DNA from 4 places in the Streptomyces sp. NPDC014870 genome. Region 1 is predicted to be linked to each of the others. Evidence: riboswitches for the same ligand, from Rfam matches in the RefSeq annotation. Region 1 holds a riboswitch; each other region holds the start of a gene.
What was found. A riboswitch is a leader RNA that binds a small molecule or an ion and turns the genes downstream of it on or off. The one in region 1 is predicted to bind cobalamin.
Positions count from the first base shown of each region.

Region 2: it holds a riboswitch for cobalamin, as region 1 does, so the genes downstream of both, ACF09C_RS01855 (energy-coupling factor ABC transporter permease) here and ACF09C_RS35095 (prenyltransferase/squalene oxidase repeat-containing protein) in region 1, are expected to answer to the same signal.
Region 3: it holds a riboswitch for cobalamin, as region 1 does, so the genes downstream of both, ACF09C_RS19940 (ABC transporter substrate-binding protein) here and ACF09C_RS35095 (prenyltransferase/squalene oxidase repeat-containing protein) in region 1, are expected to answer to the same signal.
Region 4: it holds a riboswitch for cobalamin, as region 1 does, so the genes downstream of both, ACF09C_RS11435 (ABC transporter substrate-binding protein) here and ACF09C_RS35095 (prenyltransferase/squalene oxidase repeat-containing protein) in region 1, are expected to answer to the same signal.

Region 1 is NZ_JBIBWQ010000015.1:64,188-67,580, reverse strand. It holds gene ACF09C_RS35095 (prenyltransferase/squalene oxidase repeat-containing protein) at 1-1,598, opposite strand, end outside; cobalamin riboswitch at 1,708-1,846, opposite strand; cobalamin riboswitch at 1,915-2,060, shown strand; gene ACF09C_RS35090 (hypothetical protein) at 2,176-3,393, shown strand, end outside.
Region 2 is NZ_JBIBWQ010000001.1:433,799-437,191, forward strand. It holds gene dhaL (dihydroxyacetone kinase subunit DhaL) at 1-486, shown strand, start outside; gene ACF09C_RS01850 (PTS-dependent dihydroxyacetone kinase phosphotransferase subunit DhaM) at 483-887, shown strand; cobalamin riboswitch at 960-1,184, shown strand; gene ACF09C_RS01855 (energy-coupling factor ABC transporter permease) at 1,213-1,911, shown strand; gene ACF09C_RS01860 (energy-coupling factor ABC transporter substrate-binding protein) at 1,911-2,258, shown strand; gene cbiQ (cobalt ECF transporter T component CbiQ) at 2,265-3,014, shown strand; gene ACF09C_RS01870 (ATP-binding cassette domain-containing protein) at 3,011-3,393, shown strand, end outside.
Region 3 is NZ_JBIBWQ010000006.1:412,877-416,269, reverse strand. It holds gene ACF09C_RS19950 (amino acid permease) at 1-720, shown strand, start outside; gene ACF09C_RS19945 (Mov34/MPN/PAD-1 family protein) at 851-1,279, shown strand; cobalamin riboswitch at 1,284-1,409, shown strand; gene ACF09C_RS19940 (ABC transporter substrate-binding protein) at 1,446-2,420, shown strand; gene ACF09C_RS19935 (FecCD family ABC transporter permease) at 2,417-3,393, shown strand, end outside.
Region 4 is NZ_JBIBWQ010000003.1:595,511-598,903, forward strand. It holds gene ACF09C_RS11430 (FecCD family ABC transporter permease) at 1-242, opposite strand, end outside; gene ACF09C_RS11435 (ABC transporter substrate-binding protein) at 245-1,480, opposite strand; cobalamin riboswitch at 1,708-1,893, opposite strand; gene ACF09C_RS11440 (hypothetical protein) at 2,104-2,316, shown strand; gene ACF09C_RS11445 (serine hydrolase domain-containing protein) at 2,475-3,393, opposite strand, start outside.

The DNA.
Region 1 (3,393 bases):
GTAGGCGGCGTGGTGGGCGGGGTGGTCGGAGGAGTCGTCGGGGGCGTCGTCGGCGGGACGGGCTCCTTCGTCGTGAGCGTCACCAGATCGCTCTTCGCCCCGGCGATGACGGCCGCGGTGGTGGCATAGAGCAGTGGGTCCGTGGTGCCCTCCTCGAAGGCGAAGGAACCACCGGGGAGCTGCTGGCGGGAGAGCCAGGAGACCGCGGCGTTCGCGTGGGCACGGTCACCCAGGGCACGCAGTGTCTGGGCCACCCAGCCGGTGGCGTACGCGCTGCCGGGGACGCTGTACGAGGCGGCCGGCCAGGCCCCTGTCTTGAACTGGGCCTTCTTGAGGGAGGAGCGGGCCTTGGTGACCACCGGGGTGTGGCCGCCGGCGCGCTGGAGGGCGAGCGTGACGAGCGCGGTGGTCGGTGCCTCGCTCTCGCACACCTGGCCGTCGAGGATCAGGAAGCTGGGGAACCCGCCGTCGTCGCACTGCAGTTGGGTCAGGCGCGCCACCGACTCGGCAGGCGGCGTCACTCCGCCGTTGAGCAGGGCGATGACGGCGAGGGTCTGCCCCTCGGTCTGTCCGGTGGTCCGGAAGTCGCCCTTGGTCGCGCAGCCGGGGACGGGCTGCGGCGCGTCCGAGCCGCTGAGGCAGACGTTCGCCATGAGGTCGCCGAGGAGGTCGTGGCCGCCGAAGGCGCGGGGGTCCTTGCCGGTGGCCTCGGCGACGAGCGCGAGGCGGGCGGCGGCGGTGGCGTCGGGCGCCTCGTCCTTCCCGGCGGGGTAGGCGTAGGCGTCGGTGTGTTCAGGCCTGGCGAGGAAGTCGGCGATTCGCCGGGCTGTGGGGTTCTCGTTGTCGAGTGAGGCCAGTGCGTAGGCGACCTCGGTGGTGGCGAGGTAGTTCGGCGTGGTGTCGCCGTCGTTGACGACGCGCTGCCCGTTGGTCAGCCGGTCGGTGAGCCAGCGGGTCGCGGCGGGCAGATCGACCGTGCCCGGGGGCACGTTGGGCGCCGGCGGATCGCTGGGGTTCGGCGGGTCGCCGCCCTCGGCCCGGACGTCGTCGGGGGTGAACGAGGGCCTGCCCTTGGTGCCGCCGATGTCCGTGCCGCCGAAGACCCAGGCGTCCACGTCACCGGGCTTGAGGGTGCGGGACATGGCGCCCAGCGGGCTGTACGTCCACTTCCGCTGGCCGGGTGAGGCGATCCAGTACGACCAGTAGGCGGTGGCCTGCGGGGTGAGGACGCAGTCCTCCTGGGCCGGAGTGGGGTACTGCTTACCGCTGTTGAACGAGCCGTTGCCTATGCGGCAGATGAACGCGGGACCGTCGTGCTCCGTTCCGGCCGTGCTGAACCCGCCGGAGCGCAGGAGTTCGTAGCCGGTCGTGGGAGTGGTGTCGCAGCCGCGCACCACAGGGCCGCCCCAGTGGCCGAAGTCGACGGCGACGATGGCGCCCTTCGTGCGGGTGCACTTCCCGATCGGGTCGGCGCTCGCCGGGGCCGCCGCCGTGAGGTGGGTCAGGCCCGCACCGAGCGTCAGAAAGGAGGCGGTCAGGACGGACAGAAGCCGCCGTCTCGCCCTCCACCACCGTCTCGCCTGCTGTTCGGTCCCCACCGCGGCCCCTCGTCTCTGCCGGGCGGCTGCGTGCGTGGCGATGCGCCCCGCACAGTGGAGATGCCATGGCGAGGCGGTGACGACCACGCCGTAGTCCGCGACGGCGTTCTTCGTACTGAGTCCCAGCCCCAGGCATTCCGACTCACCCGGGACGATCCGGGTCTACGGTTGCGGGTCAGCGCCGGAATTCGACCGGCTTCCCCTGGTGCTGATTGCTTGTCAGCCGGAGTGCAACACGGATCCGTTGAGACCGTCAAGATGGTGTCCGTCTCACGGGGATCCCCGGCACCGGCCCTCGCCCGCTCCCTGCGGCACCGCTGGCGGTACCTTGATCGTTCAGGTAGCGTCCTGGGCTGCCACATGGGGGAATCCGGTGCGAATCCGGAGCTGACGCGCAGCGGTATGAGACGGCGGGGGCCGTCTTTCGAGCCCGAATGCCCAGACGGCGATGCAGTACACGAAGCCGTACCACGCGTTCCGGACGGCGGCTCCCCGGCGATGCCCGGCCGTGCTCCGACACGGTGACGCGAGGTGTGCACTGGAGCGGCCGGCGTCCGCCGACTTCCAGGAGCAGGTCATGTCTCGTTCCCGTACCTCCCGTCGCCTCTCACTCGTGGTGCCGGCGGCGCTCGGCGCCCTCGCCCTCGGCACGCTTCCCGCTCTCGCGACCTCGACCCCCGCGCAGATAGCCACGTCCAAGACCAACGGCGTCGCGTACCTCAAGTCCCTTCAGGCGGCTGACGGTTCGTACGCCGGCTCGGGTCTGTCCAACGAGTGGGCGTTCAGCGCCTTCGCCGCGGCCGGCACGGCCGTCGTCGACGTGGCCCCGGGCGGAGACACCACCAAGAACGCCAGAACCGTCTACCGGAATCTGCTGTCGACGGCCGCCTGGCCCTCGGCGACCCCGGTCGTCACGGACTACGAGCGCGGAACGCTCAACGCGTACGCCGCGGGCATCGACCCGGCCCGTGTCTCGGCCTCACGCAACCTCATCGCGAACATCTACTCCTACTGGCAGACCGCGGAGCCGGGCTACTTCGGCCCGTCCGCGAACTTCAACGGCACGGTCTTCGCGGCCCTTTCGCTGGGCGGCGCGAAGACCCAAGGCGGCACCGCCCGCGTCCCGCAGGCACTCACCGACGCGATCGTCACCCGCCTCCGTGCCAACCAGCACAACGACGGCGGCTGGACCTACCAGAAGGTCGAGGGCAACCCCACGGGTCTCGCCTCGGCGAGCGACATCGACATGACCGGTGCCGGGATGGCCGCCCTGTGCGTCTCCGGCGTCCCCAACACCGACACCGACGTCGTCCAGGCCAAGAACTTCCTCAAGGGCAAGCTGGTCGCCTCCTCCGGCGCCTTCAACTCCCTCTACGGGGTCAACACCAGCTCCAACGGCTGGGGCATCGCGGGCCTCAACGCCTGTGGTTTCAACCCGCAGTCGGCCGACTTCACCACGATCAGCGGCAAGACGCCGGTCGACTTCCTCATCGCCAACCAGTACAACCCGGCGGGCGGATTCAAGTACAAGCCAGCCGACACCGTTCCCTCGGCCTATTCCTCCATCGACGCGCTGCGCGCGGTCGCCGGCGGCGGCTTCACCACGGCCCCGCCGGTCCCGGTCACCCCCGGGGCCACCCAGTGGGTCGCCCAGCCCACCTTCACGGCGGGCACCGCCACCAAGCTGGCCCTGACCGTCGACGACGGCGCCGGCAACCTCAAGGTGTGCTCGGTGTCCTTCACGCCCACGGGGACGACCACGACGCTCGGCGATGTTCTCGCCGCCGCGACGAGC
Region 2 (3,393 bases), on a different contig from region 1:
GCCAATCTGAAGCGGGGGTTCGCCGCCGTGACGGAGGTCCTGGACAAGGAGCTGCCGGAGACCCCGGGGGCCGTACTCGTCCTGGCCGGGCGGCAGTTGATCTCCACCGTCGGCGGCGCGTCCGGGCCGCTCTACGGGACGATGCTGCGCCGCACCGGCAAGGCGCTCGGCGAGGCCGGAGCGGTGACGCGGGAGGAGCTTGCGGCGGCGCTGACCGCAGGGGTCGCCGGCGTCGCTCAGCTGGGCGGTGCCAAGCCCGGCGACAAGACGATGCTGGACGCGCTCGTGCCCGCGGCCGAGGCGCTCGGCGACTCGTTCGCCGCCGCCCGGGACGCGGCCGAGGCCGGTGCCCTGGCGACCGTACCCCTGCGGGCGCGCAAGGGCAGGGCGAGCTATCTGGGCGAGCGCTCGATCGGGCACCAGGACCCCGGGGCGACCTCGTCGGCGCTGCTGATCGCCGCGCTCGCGGAGGTGGCCGCCGCATGACCGGTCAGGTGGGCATCGTGCTGGTCTCGCACAGCGCGGCGGTGGCCGACTCCGTGGCCGAGCTGGCCCGGGGGCTGGCGGGATGTGGGGCGACCGCGCCGGTCGCCGCCGCCGGAGGCACCCCGGACGGAGGGCTCGGCACCAGCTCCGAGCGGATCGTCGAGGCGGCGAAGGCGGTCGACGGGGGCGCCGGGGTGGCTCTCCTCGTCGACCTCGGGAGCGCAGTCCTGACGGTGAAGGCACTGCTCGCCGAGGGCGACGAGCTGCCCGAGGGGGCGCTGCTGGTGGACGCGCCCTTCGTGGAGGGCGCCGTCGCCGCGCTCGTGACGGCGAGCGCGGGCGGCGACCTGGACGCGGTGTCGGCCGCGGCGGCGGAGGCGTACACGTACCGGAAGGAGTGAGCGCGCACCAGGGGCAGGAGAGGCGGGCAGGGGGCGCGCGGGAGATGTGTCACACACCGTCCCGGAGTGCCCCCGTGTTGTGATGTACCTGGTCAACCCACTAATGTCACAGCGCCTTGGTGTACGGGAAACCGGTGCGGTACCGGTGCGGCCCTCGCCACTGTGATCGGGAAGTCCGGCTCCATCCCTCCGGGGAAGCCACTGGACCGCTGCGGGAGACCGCGGTGGTGTGGGAAGGCGGAGCCGCGGCGGCATGACCCGTCAGCCAGGAGACCGGCCAAGGTGCGTTGTCCATCCACGAGGTGCTGGAGAGGGTCTCCCAACCATGCATATAGCCGAGGGGTATCTGCCCCCTGTGCACGCGGCCGCCTGGGGCGTCGCGTCCGCTCCCTTCGTCGTCCACGGCGTCCGCGCGCTGACCCGTGAGGTCAAGGCCAACCCCGAGTCCACCCTGCTGCTCGGCGCGTCCGGCGCGTTCACCTTCGTCCTGTCGGCCCTCAAGATCCCGTCGGTCACGGGCAGTTGCTCGCACCCGACCGGTACGGGCCTGGGCGCGATCCTGTTCCGCCCGCCCGTGATGGCGGTCCTGGGCACGATCACCCTGCTGTTCCAGGCGCTGCTGCTGGCGCACGGCGGGCTCACGACGCTCGGGGCCAACGTGTTCTCGATGGCGATCGTCGGGCCGTGGGCCGGATTCGGTACGTACTGGCTGCTGCGCCGGTTCGACGTGCCGCTCATGGTGAGCGTGTTCTTCGGCGCGTTCGTCGCCGACCTGTCGACGTACTGCGTCACCAGCGTCCAGCTCGCGCTGGCCTTCCCCGACCCGGGCAGCGGTGTGCTCGGGGCGCTGGCCAAGTTCGGTTCCATCTTCGCCGTCACGCAGCTGCCGCTCGCCGTCAGCGAGGGTCTGCTCACCGTGCTGGTCATGCGGCTGCTCACGCAGTCCAGCAAGGCCGACCTGACCAGGCTCGGGGTCCTGCTCCCGTCCCGCAAGAAGAACGAGAAGGCGGAGGCGAGCGCCTGATGAGCCGGAACGCGAAGATCAACTCCCTGCTCCTGCTCGTCGTCGCGGCCCTTGCGGTGCTCCCGCTGGTTCTGGGTCTCGGCGACCACAAGGAGGAGCCGTTCGCCGGGGCAGACGCCGAGGCGGAGGCGGCGATCACGGAGATCGCCCCGGACTACGAGCCGTGGTTCAGCCCGCTCTACGAGCCGGCGTCCGGCGAGATCGAGTCGGCACTGTTCGCCCTGCAGGCCGCGCTCGGCGCGGGTGTGCTGGCGTACTACTTCGGTGTGCACCGGGGCCGCAAGCAGGGGGAGGCGCGCGCCAAGGCGAAGGCGCTGCGGTCGGCGTCGTCCGGCGACGACGTCTAGCCGCCGGTGCTGCCGATCGACGCGGCGGCGCACAGCAGTCGCTGGCGCCGCCGTCACCCGTGCGAGAAAGCCGCGCTCGGCTTCGGGCTCACGCTGTGCGCGGTCTGTCTGCCGCCGTGGCCGGGTGCCGTCCTGGTCGCGGCGGCGACCCTCGCCGTCCTGCTCGGTCCCGCGGGGGTGCCGGGGCGTCAGCTGTGGCGCGCGTTCCGCATCCCGCTGGGCTTCTGTGTGACCGGCGCGGTCCCGCTCCTCTTCGAGGTGGGCGGGGCGCGGGGTCTCGTCGTGCTCGCTCAGGACGGCCCGGTCCATGCCGGTGAGCTGCTGCTGCGGACCTCGTCGGCGTCCCTGGGCGTGCTGCTGTTCGCCTTCACCACGCCCGTGTCGGACGTGCTGCCCCGGCTCGTGCGGGCGGGGGTGCCGGCGCCGGTGGTGGACGTGGCGCTGGTGATGTACCGGATCAGTTTTCTCCTTCTGGATTCCCTATCCAAAATCCGACAGGCGCAGGCGGCCCGCCTCGGGCTGACGACGCGGGCGGCGACCTGGCGTTCGCTCGCCGGGCTCGGCGCGACCTCGTTCGTCCGCGCCTTCGACCGGGCCCAGCGGCTGCAGTCCGGGCTCGCCGGGCGGGGCTACGACGGGACGCTGCGCGTCCTGGTGCCCGAGGCGGCGGTCTCGGGCCGGTTCCTCGCCTCGACGGCCGCCCTGCTCACCGGGCTCGTCGCCCTCACCCTCGTCCTGGAAAGGTCACTGCCGTGAGTCCCGCACCCCCTGTCGTGGAGCTGGTGAAGGCCACGTTCGCCTACGAGGACGGGCCGCTGATCCTCGACGGCGTCGACTTCGCCGTGCCGGAGGGCCGGGCGCTCGCGCTGCTCGGCCGCAACGGCGGCGGCAAGACGACGCTGCTGCGGCTGCTGAGCGGGGGCCTGCGCTGCGGCGGCGGGGCCCTCCGGCTCGACGGTACGGAGGTGTCGTACGACCGGAAGGGGCTGACGCGGCTGCGGACGACCGTGCAGCTGGTGGTCCAGGACCCGGACGACCAGCTGTTCGCCGCGTCGGTCGGGCAGGACGTGTCGTTCGGCCCGATGAACCTCGGACTTCCGGAGGAGGAGGTACGGCTCCGGGTGCGCGAGGCACT
Region 3 (3,393 bases), on a different contig from region 1:
GCCGGCGAGTCCAAGGACCCGAAGACCGTCCTGCCCAAGGCGATCAACACCGTGCCGTGGCGCATCGCCGTCTTCTACGTCGGCGCGCTGATCATGATCCTGTCGGTCGTCCCGTGGACCCACTTCCAGCCGGGCGTCTCCCCGTTCGTCGCGGCCTTCGAGAAGATGGGCCTCGGCATCGGCGCCGCGATCGTCAACTTCGTCGTGCTGACCGCCGCGCTCTCCTCCTGCAACTCGGGCATGTACTCCACCGGCCGCATGCTGCGCGACCTCGCGCTCAACGGCCAGGGCCCGAAGTTCTTCACCAAGCTCACCAAGAACGGCCTGCCGCTGGTCGGCACGTCCTTCTCGGCCGGGCTGATGATGGTCGGCGTCTGGATCAACTACCAGTGGCCCGGCGACGCCTTCAACTACGTCGTCTCCTTCGCCACCATCTCCGGCATGTGGGCCTGGATCATGATCCTGGTCTGCCAGGTCCGCTTCCGCCTCAAGGCCGACCGGGGCGAGCTGCCCCAGTCCTCCTTCAAGGCCCCGGGCGGCATCTGGCTCAGCCTCTTCTCGCTCGCCTTCATCGGCATGGTCATCGTGATGATGGGCATCGACAAGGACGCGCGGATCTCGCTGTACTGCGCCCCGCTGTGGGGCCTGATCCTGGGTGTCGCGTACCTGGTCCTCAAGGCGCGCAACCCGCAGGGCGCGGCCTTCGTGAAGCGCTCGTAACGCCTGCCTGTCCAGCATCCGGGCCGCTCCGTACCACTCCTCGGTACGGGGCGGCCCACCCGTCGCCCACCACCACCCTGCCTGACGCGCTCCGCGCGGCCCCTCTTGATCCGATGCTTATCCTGTCGCCATGCTGACCATCACCCGGGCCCTGTACGACCAGATCGTGGAACACTCCCGCGCGGACCACCCCGACGAGGCCTGCGGCGTGGTCGCGGGTCCCGCCGGCAGCGGCCGCCCCGAGCGGTTCATCCCGATGCTGAACGCGGCGCGCTCACCCACGTTCTACGAGTTCGACTCGGCCGATCTGCTGAAGCTCTACCGCGAGATGGACGACCGGGACGAGGAGCCCGTGATCGTCTACCACTCGCACACCGCCACCGAGGCGTACCCCTCGCGCACCGACATCACCTACGCGAACGAGCCGGGCGCCCACTACGTCCTGGTCTCCACCGCCGACGTCGACGGCGCCGGCCCCTTCCAGTTCCGCTCCTACACGATCGTCGAGGGCGTGGTGACCGAGGAGGAGGTCAAGGTCGTCGAGGCGTACGACGCCTGAGAGACTGACCCGACACCAGGGCGGCAGGACCCAGGAAGCCGGTGCGAATCCGGCACGGTCCCGCCACTGTGACCAGCGACTTCGGACGCTGGGAGCCAGGAACTGACCTGCCGCCTCTCACCACCGACTGGGGACGTGGAAATCCCCGGAGGAGGCTCGTTCCGTGCTGACCAGGCACCGCCGTACCCTGCTGCCCGCCGCAGCCCTCGTCCCGCTGCTCGCCGCCTGCGCGGCCCCCGCCGAACAGGCCGCCCCCTCGGGGAAGTCCGCCGCGGGATTCCCGTACACCGTCACCAACTGCGGTGTGAAGACGACGTTCCAGGCGCCGCCGAAGCGGGCCGTGACCATGAACCAGCACGTCACCGAGGTCATGCTCGCGCTCGGTCTGGAGAAGTCCCTGGTCGGCACCGCCTACCTCGACGACCGGATCCTGCCCGCGTACAAGAAGGCCTACGACGCGGTGCCGGTGCTCGCCAAGGAGTACCCCTCCAAGGAGGCCCTGCTCGCCGCCAACCCCGACTTCGTGTACGGGGGTTACGCCAGCGCCTTCGACGCCAAGGCCGGCCGCGGCCGGGACGACCTGAAGAAGTCGGGCATCGAGAGCCGCCTCAACATGGAGTACTGCCCCTCCGGCGCCTCCTCCCTCGCCGACCTCTACCGGGAGGTCGACGAGGTCGCCCGCACCTTCGGCGTCCCCGAGCGCGGCACGGACTGGACCGCCGAGGCGAAGAAGACCGTCGCGGCGACCGAGAAGCGGCTCAAGGGCGTCGCCCCGGTCTCCGTCTTCGTCTACGACAGCGGCGACAAGACCGCGTTCACCGCCGGCGGCAAGGGCATCGGCAACGAGCTGATCACCCGGGCCGGCGGCCGCAACGTCTTCGCCGACCTGGACAAGACCTTCGGCGACGCGACCTGGGAGCAGGTCGTCGCCCGCAAGCCCGACGTGATCGTCATCTACGACTACGGCTCCACGACCGTCGAGCAGAAGAAGAAGCGCCTCCTGGACGACCCGGCCCTCAAGGACGTCCCGGCGATCAAGAACAAGCGCTTCGCCGTCATGCCCCTCTCGGACGCGGTCCTGGGCGTCCGCGTCCCGGCCGCCGTCGACAAGCTCTCCGCCCAGCTGCACCCGAACCGGTGACGGCGGTGACGGGACCGGCGGCGGCCACCGAGGCCGCCGCCGCCCGGCGCCGGCGCCGGGGCCGCCTGCCGTACGGGCTCGTCGTCGCAGGCCTCCTCGCGGCCCTCGCGGCCGCCGTCGTCGCCGGGGTCGCCCTCGGCTCCGTACGGATACCCGTGGGCCAGGTCGTCGAGATCCTCACCGGCCGCGCCGCCCCCTCCCCGTACCGCACGATCGTGCTCGACGTCCGGCTCCCGCGCGTGCTGCTCGGCGCGGTCGTCGGCGCCGGACTCGCCGTCGTCGGCGCCGTCCTGCAGGCCCTGGTCCGCAACCGGCTCGCCGACCCCTTCCTGCTCGGGATCTCCTCCGGGGCGTCCAGCGGGGCCGTCCTCGTCCTGGTCCTCGGCATCGGCGGCGGGGTCACCACCACCGTCGCCATGCCCGCAGGGGCCTTCGCGGGCGCCCTGCTCGCCCTGGTCCTCGTCTACGCCCTGGCCCGGCGCGGCTCCACGATGACCGGCGCCCGGCTCGTCCTCGCGGGCGTCGCCGTCTCCTACATCCTGTCGGCGCTGAGCACCCTGTTCCTCGTCCTGTCCCGGCGGCCCGAGCACTTCCAGGAAGCCATGTTCTGGTCCCTCGGCGGCCTCGGCAGCGCCCGCTGGGACACCCTCGCGCTTCCCTCGGTCGTCGTCGCCCTCGGCACCGCGGTCCTGGTCGCCCTCGCCCGCCCGCTCGACCTGCTCCTCGTCGGCGAGGAGGGCGCCACCGTCCTCGGCCTGGACACCGCCCGCTTCCGGGCCGCCGTCTTCGTCCTCGCCTCGCTCGTCACCGCCGTCATGGTCTCCGTCAGCGGCGCCGTCGGCTTCGTCGGCCTGATGGCCCCGCACGCCGCCCGGATGGCCGTCGGCGCACCGCACCGCCGCCTGCTTCCGGTCGCCGCGCTCGGCGGCGCGCTCGCCCTGATCCTCGCGGACCTCGCCGCCCGGACCGTCGC
Region 4 (3,393 bases), on a different contig from region 1:
GTGGCGGTCAGCGCGCGCGGCAGCCGGACCTGTTCGACGATCACGTTCCACCGCGGGTCCTCGGCAGTGCCACCGAACAGGACCCGTACCACCTCGGCAACCGGCACCGGATGGGAGCCGGTGGCGATGGTGAGGACGAACAGCACGGCGGTCCCGGCCGCGAGGGCGAGGACGACGACGAGGCGCCGCCGCACCGGCCGCGGGGTGCCCGCGGCCGGTGCCGACACGGCTGTCTGATGCATCGTCACGCCTTGGGCACCGGCCGGTAGAAGGTGAAGGTGTGCCCCTTCGCCTGGTCCGGGTGCATCAGCGCGAACAGGTCGGCGAGGACCAGGTCCGGGCGCAGCACACCGCGCTCGAAGTAGTCGTTGCCGCCGCCGGGACCGAGCGCCTTCTGGTTCGTCCACACGGCGCCGCCGGACACGGCCTTCAGCTGCCCGTACCGGCTGTCGGCCTTCACCGCGTCGGCGGTGGACTTCCACTGCTGGTCGGCGATCCAGACCGGGGCCTGGCCGCCCTTGGCGTACACGGCTTCGAAGTTCAGCTGGAGGCCGCCGGTGCCCGCCTCGCCGGCCCACGGGTAGGTACCGCCCGCGTCCTTGATCAGCCGGGCGGCGTAGCTGCCGCCCGCAGGCATGGACCATGTGCCCTGATACATCGTGCCGGGCAGCACCTCGACGGGCTTGCCCGCCTTGACTGCCTGCGCGCCCTTCGCGGCGACCTTCCGGTAGTCGCCCTCGATGGTGTCGAACACCTCGCCGGCGCGCTTCTCCGCCCCCGTGAGTGCGGCCATCGCCTTGACCCACTCGGCGCGGCCGAGCGGACTGGCCTCCAGCCACTCGGCGTTGGCGACCACGGCGATGCCCGCCTGACGCAGCTTCGGGTACTGCGGGTCGTCGGTGCCCTGGGTCATCAGCACATCGGGCTTGGCGCCGATGACCGTCTCGGCGTTGAGGGTGCGGTCCTTGGCGTACTCGGTGACCTTGCCCGCCTTCACCCGCTCGAGCACCTCGGCGGAGGAGATGGCGGTGGCGCTCGCGACACCGGTCAGGACGTCCAGGGTGCCGGTCTCGGTCAGCAGCGGCAAGTGGGTGGTGGAGGCGGAGTACAGGCTCTTGACGGGGACGGTGACCTGCTGCGCGGAGGCCAGGTCACCGGTCAGCTTCGGCTTGGGGGCACCGCACTTGACCAGTACGTACGACTCCGGCTTGCCCTTGGGGAAGGGCTCCTTGACGGTGAGGACCTGATAGCTCTTCTCGTACCGGAGCGTGAAGTTCTCGGCGTGCTTCATCGTCGACTTGACCGGGAAGTAGTCCTTGGCCGGGTCGAAGTCCTTGATGCACCCTTCACCCTCGGCCCGGGTCTTGGGGTCGGCTGTGGTGCCGACGTCGCCGCCGCACGCGGTGAGCGTGAGGGCGACGGCGAGGAAGGCCGCCGCGGCGGCCCGACGCCGGTCGGGCATGACGGATCGTACGGACAAGGTGACTCCTGGTGGCGTGCGTGGGCAGCGCGTACCGGCATACCGGTGCGCGGATGAGGCGTACGAAAAGGAACTCGCTGAAGGAGGAGGTCGTCAGAACCTGGGGGAACGGACCCCTACGTCAAGCCGGACAGGTCGGCTCCGACGGGCCAAGGGCAGCGTGAAGCCGACCCCACACGTACACAGGCACACGAGTGCCACCGCCTCTCCTGGGGAAATCCGCCCCGTACATCGAGGTGCGACGGCGTGAGTCTCCTGACTCGGGATCACAGCTTCTCCGGCCTTCCCACCCCCGGATGGGGCGGTGGCCATGGGCGGAGTCGCTCCCCCTACACAGTGGCGGTACCGTGCCGGAATCTCACCGGCTTCCTCGTTCCGCCGTCGCTTGACGGACGGAAGCATCGCAGAACCGGCCACAGCCCCGCCAGACCCACATCTGTGCGACGAGCCACAGCAAGCGGCCACCGAATGGCCTTGATGGACGCGTGCGCGGCACGGCAGCCCCACGCGACCTGGACAACGAAGAAGTCCCGAGACCGTGACCTGGGTTTCGTTCACGAGCGGATGACGGGAATTGAACCCGCGCTACAAGCTTGGGAATCACCCGGTACTGGGGCGTGCGCATGGCTGTTGACCTGCGCGCGACAGGCAGGCCGGGCCGGACGGTGCCGTGGCTGCGACCACCGTCCGGCCGGGGGCTTTCACGCCGCTGGCTCGTGCTCGCAGGCGTCTCCGACGCCGTGCGCGCCGGCGCCGGCGTGAGCCAACTGCGCGAACTCGGCGTCTCCCGCCTGCGTCTGCTGACCCGCGACGCCCCGAGGCCGCACAGGTGGTGACCGACGCGCTCGGCGTCACCGAGGTCCATACCCATGCCCTGTCCGCCTTGTACATGTCACGGGTGTTGATCGAAGTGACCGGCCAACGGGCCGTGGGAACCCCGCAGGGCTCGTGCCGCTCTGCGGGACCCGCGGCCTCGTCGCGTCTGGGGACTGGATCACCGATCGGCCCGTGCGCGTCCCGGCAGGGTGCCGTCCGTAAAGACCGACTCGCGGTAGGAGTCGCGTACGGCGGTGAGCGGTTCGCGGTCGCGGGTGAAGTAGAGCTTGTTGGTGAGGAGGATTGCCCATCGCTGCTGCCTCGGGCTGATCCACATGCCGGTGCCGGTGAAGCCGTAGTGGACCCAGACGTCGTCGCGCAGCCCGGTGCCGGGGGCTGGGTGCCAGAAGAGGCCGCGTGCCGGGGTGAGTTCTCCGGTGTGGATGCGCAGGGAGTCGCAGATCCAGGTCCGGCCGAAGGCGGCCTGCGTCGGGGCCAGCATGTGCTGGAGGAAGCGGGTGAGGTCGTCGAGGGTGGAGAAAGTGCCGGCGATGCCGCAGGTGCCGCCGAGGAGGCGGGCGGAGAAGTCGTGGGCGGTGCCCTGGAGGTGGGTGCCGGTTTCCTCGTCCCGTTCGGTGGGGGCGCAGCGGGGGACTACGGCCGCGGGGAGGGGGCCGAAGCGGGTCTCGGTCATGCCGAGCGGCTCCCAGACGCGGCTGGCCGCCAGGAGGTCGAGGGGCTGACCGGCGAGGTACTCGGCGAGGTAGCCGAGGATGAGGGCGGCCCGGTCGGTGTACTCGACGGCCTGGCTGGGCGCACGGTGGAGAGCCTCGTGGAGGACGCCGTCGCGGATGTCCTGGGGGTCGGTGCCGTAGAGGTTTCTGAGGTTGGCGCGCAGGGGGAGACCGGCGGTGTGGGTCAGGAGCTCGTGGGTGGTGACCTGGGCGAGCGGGTGGCCAGCGACCTCGGGCCAGAAGGCGCCGAGTGGGGTGTGGAGCTGGAGCTTGCCTTCTTCGACGAGGGTGCCGATGACGGCCCACACGGCGACGATCTTGGTGAGGCTGGCGATGTCGAAGACGGTGTCGAGCCGCATCGGC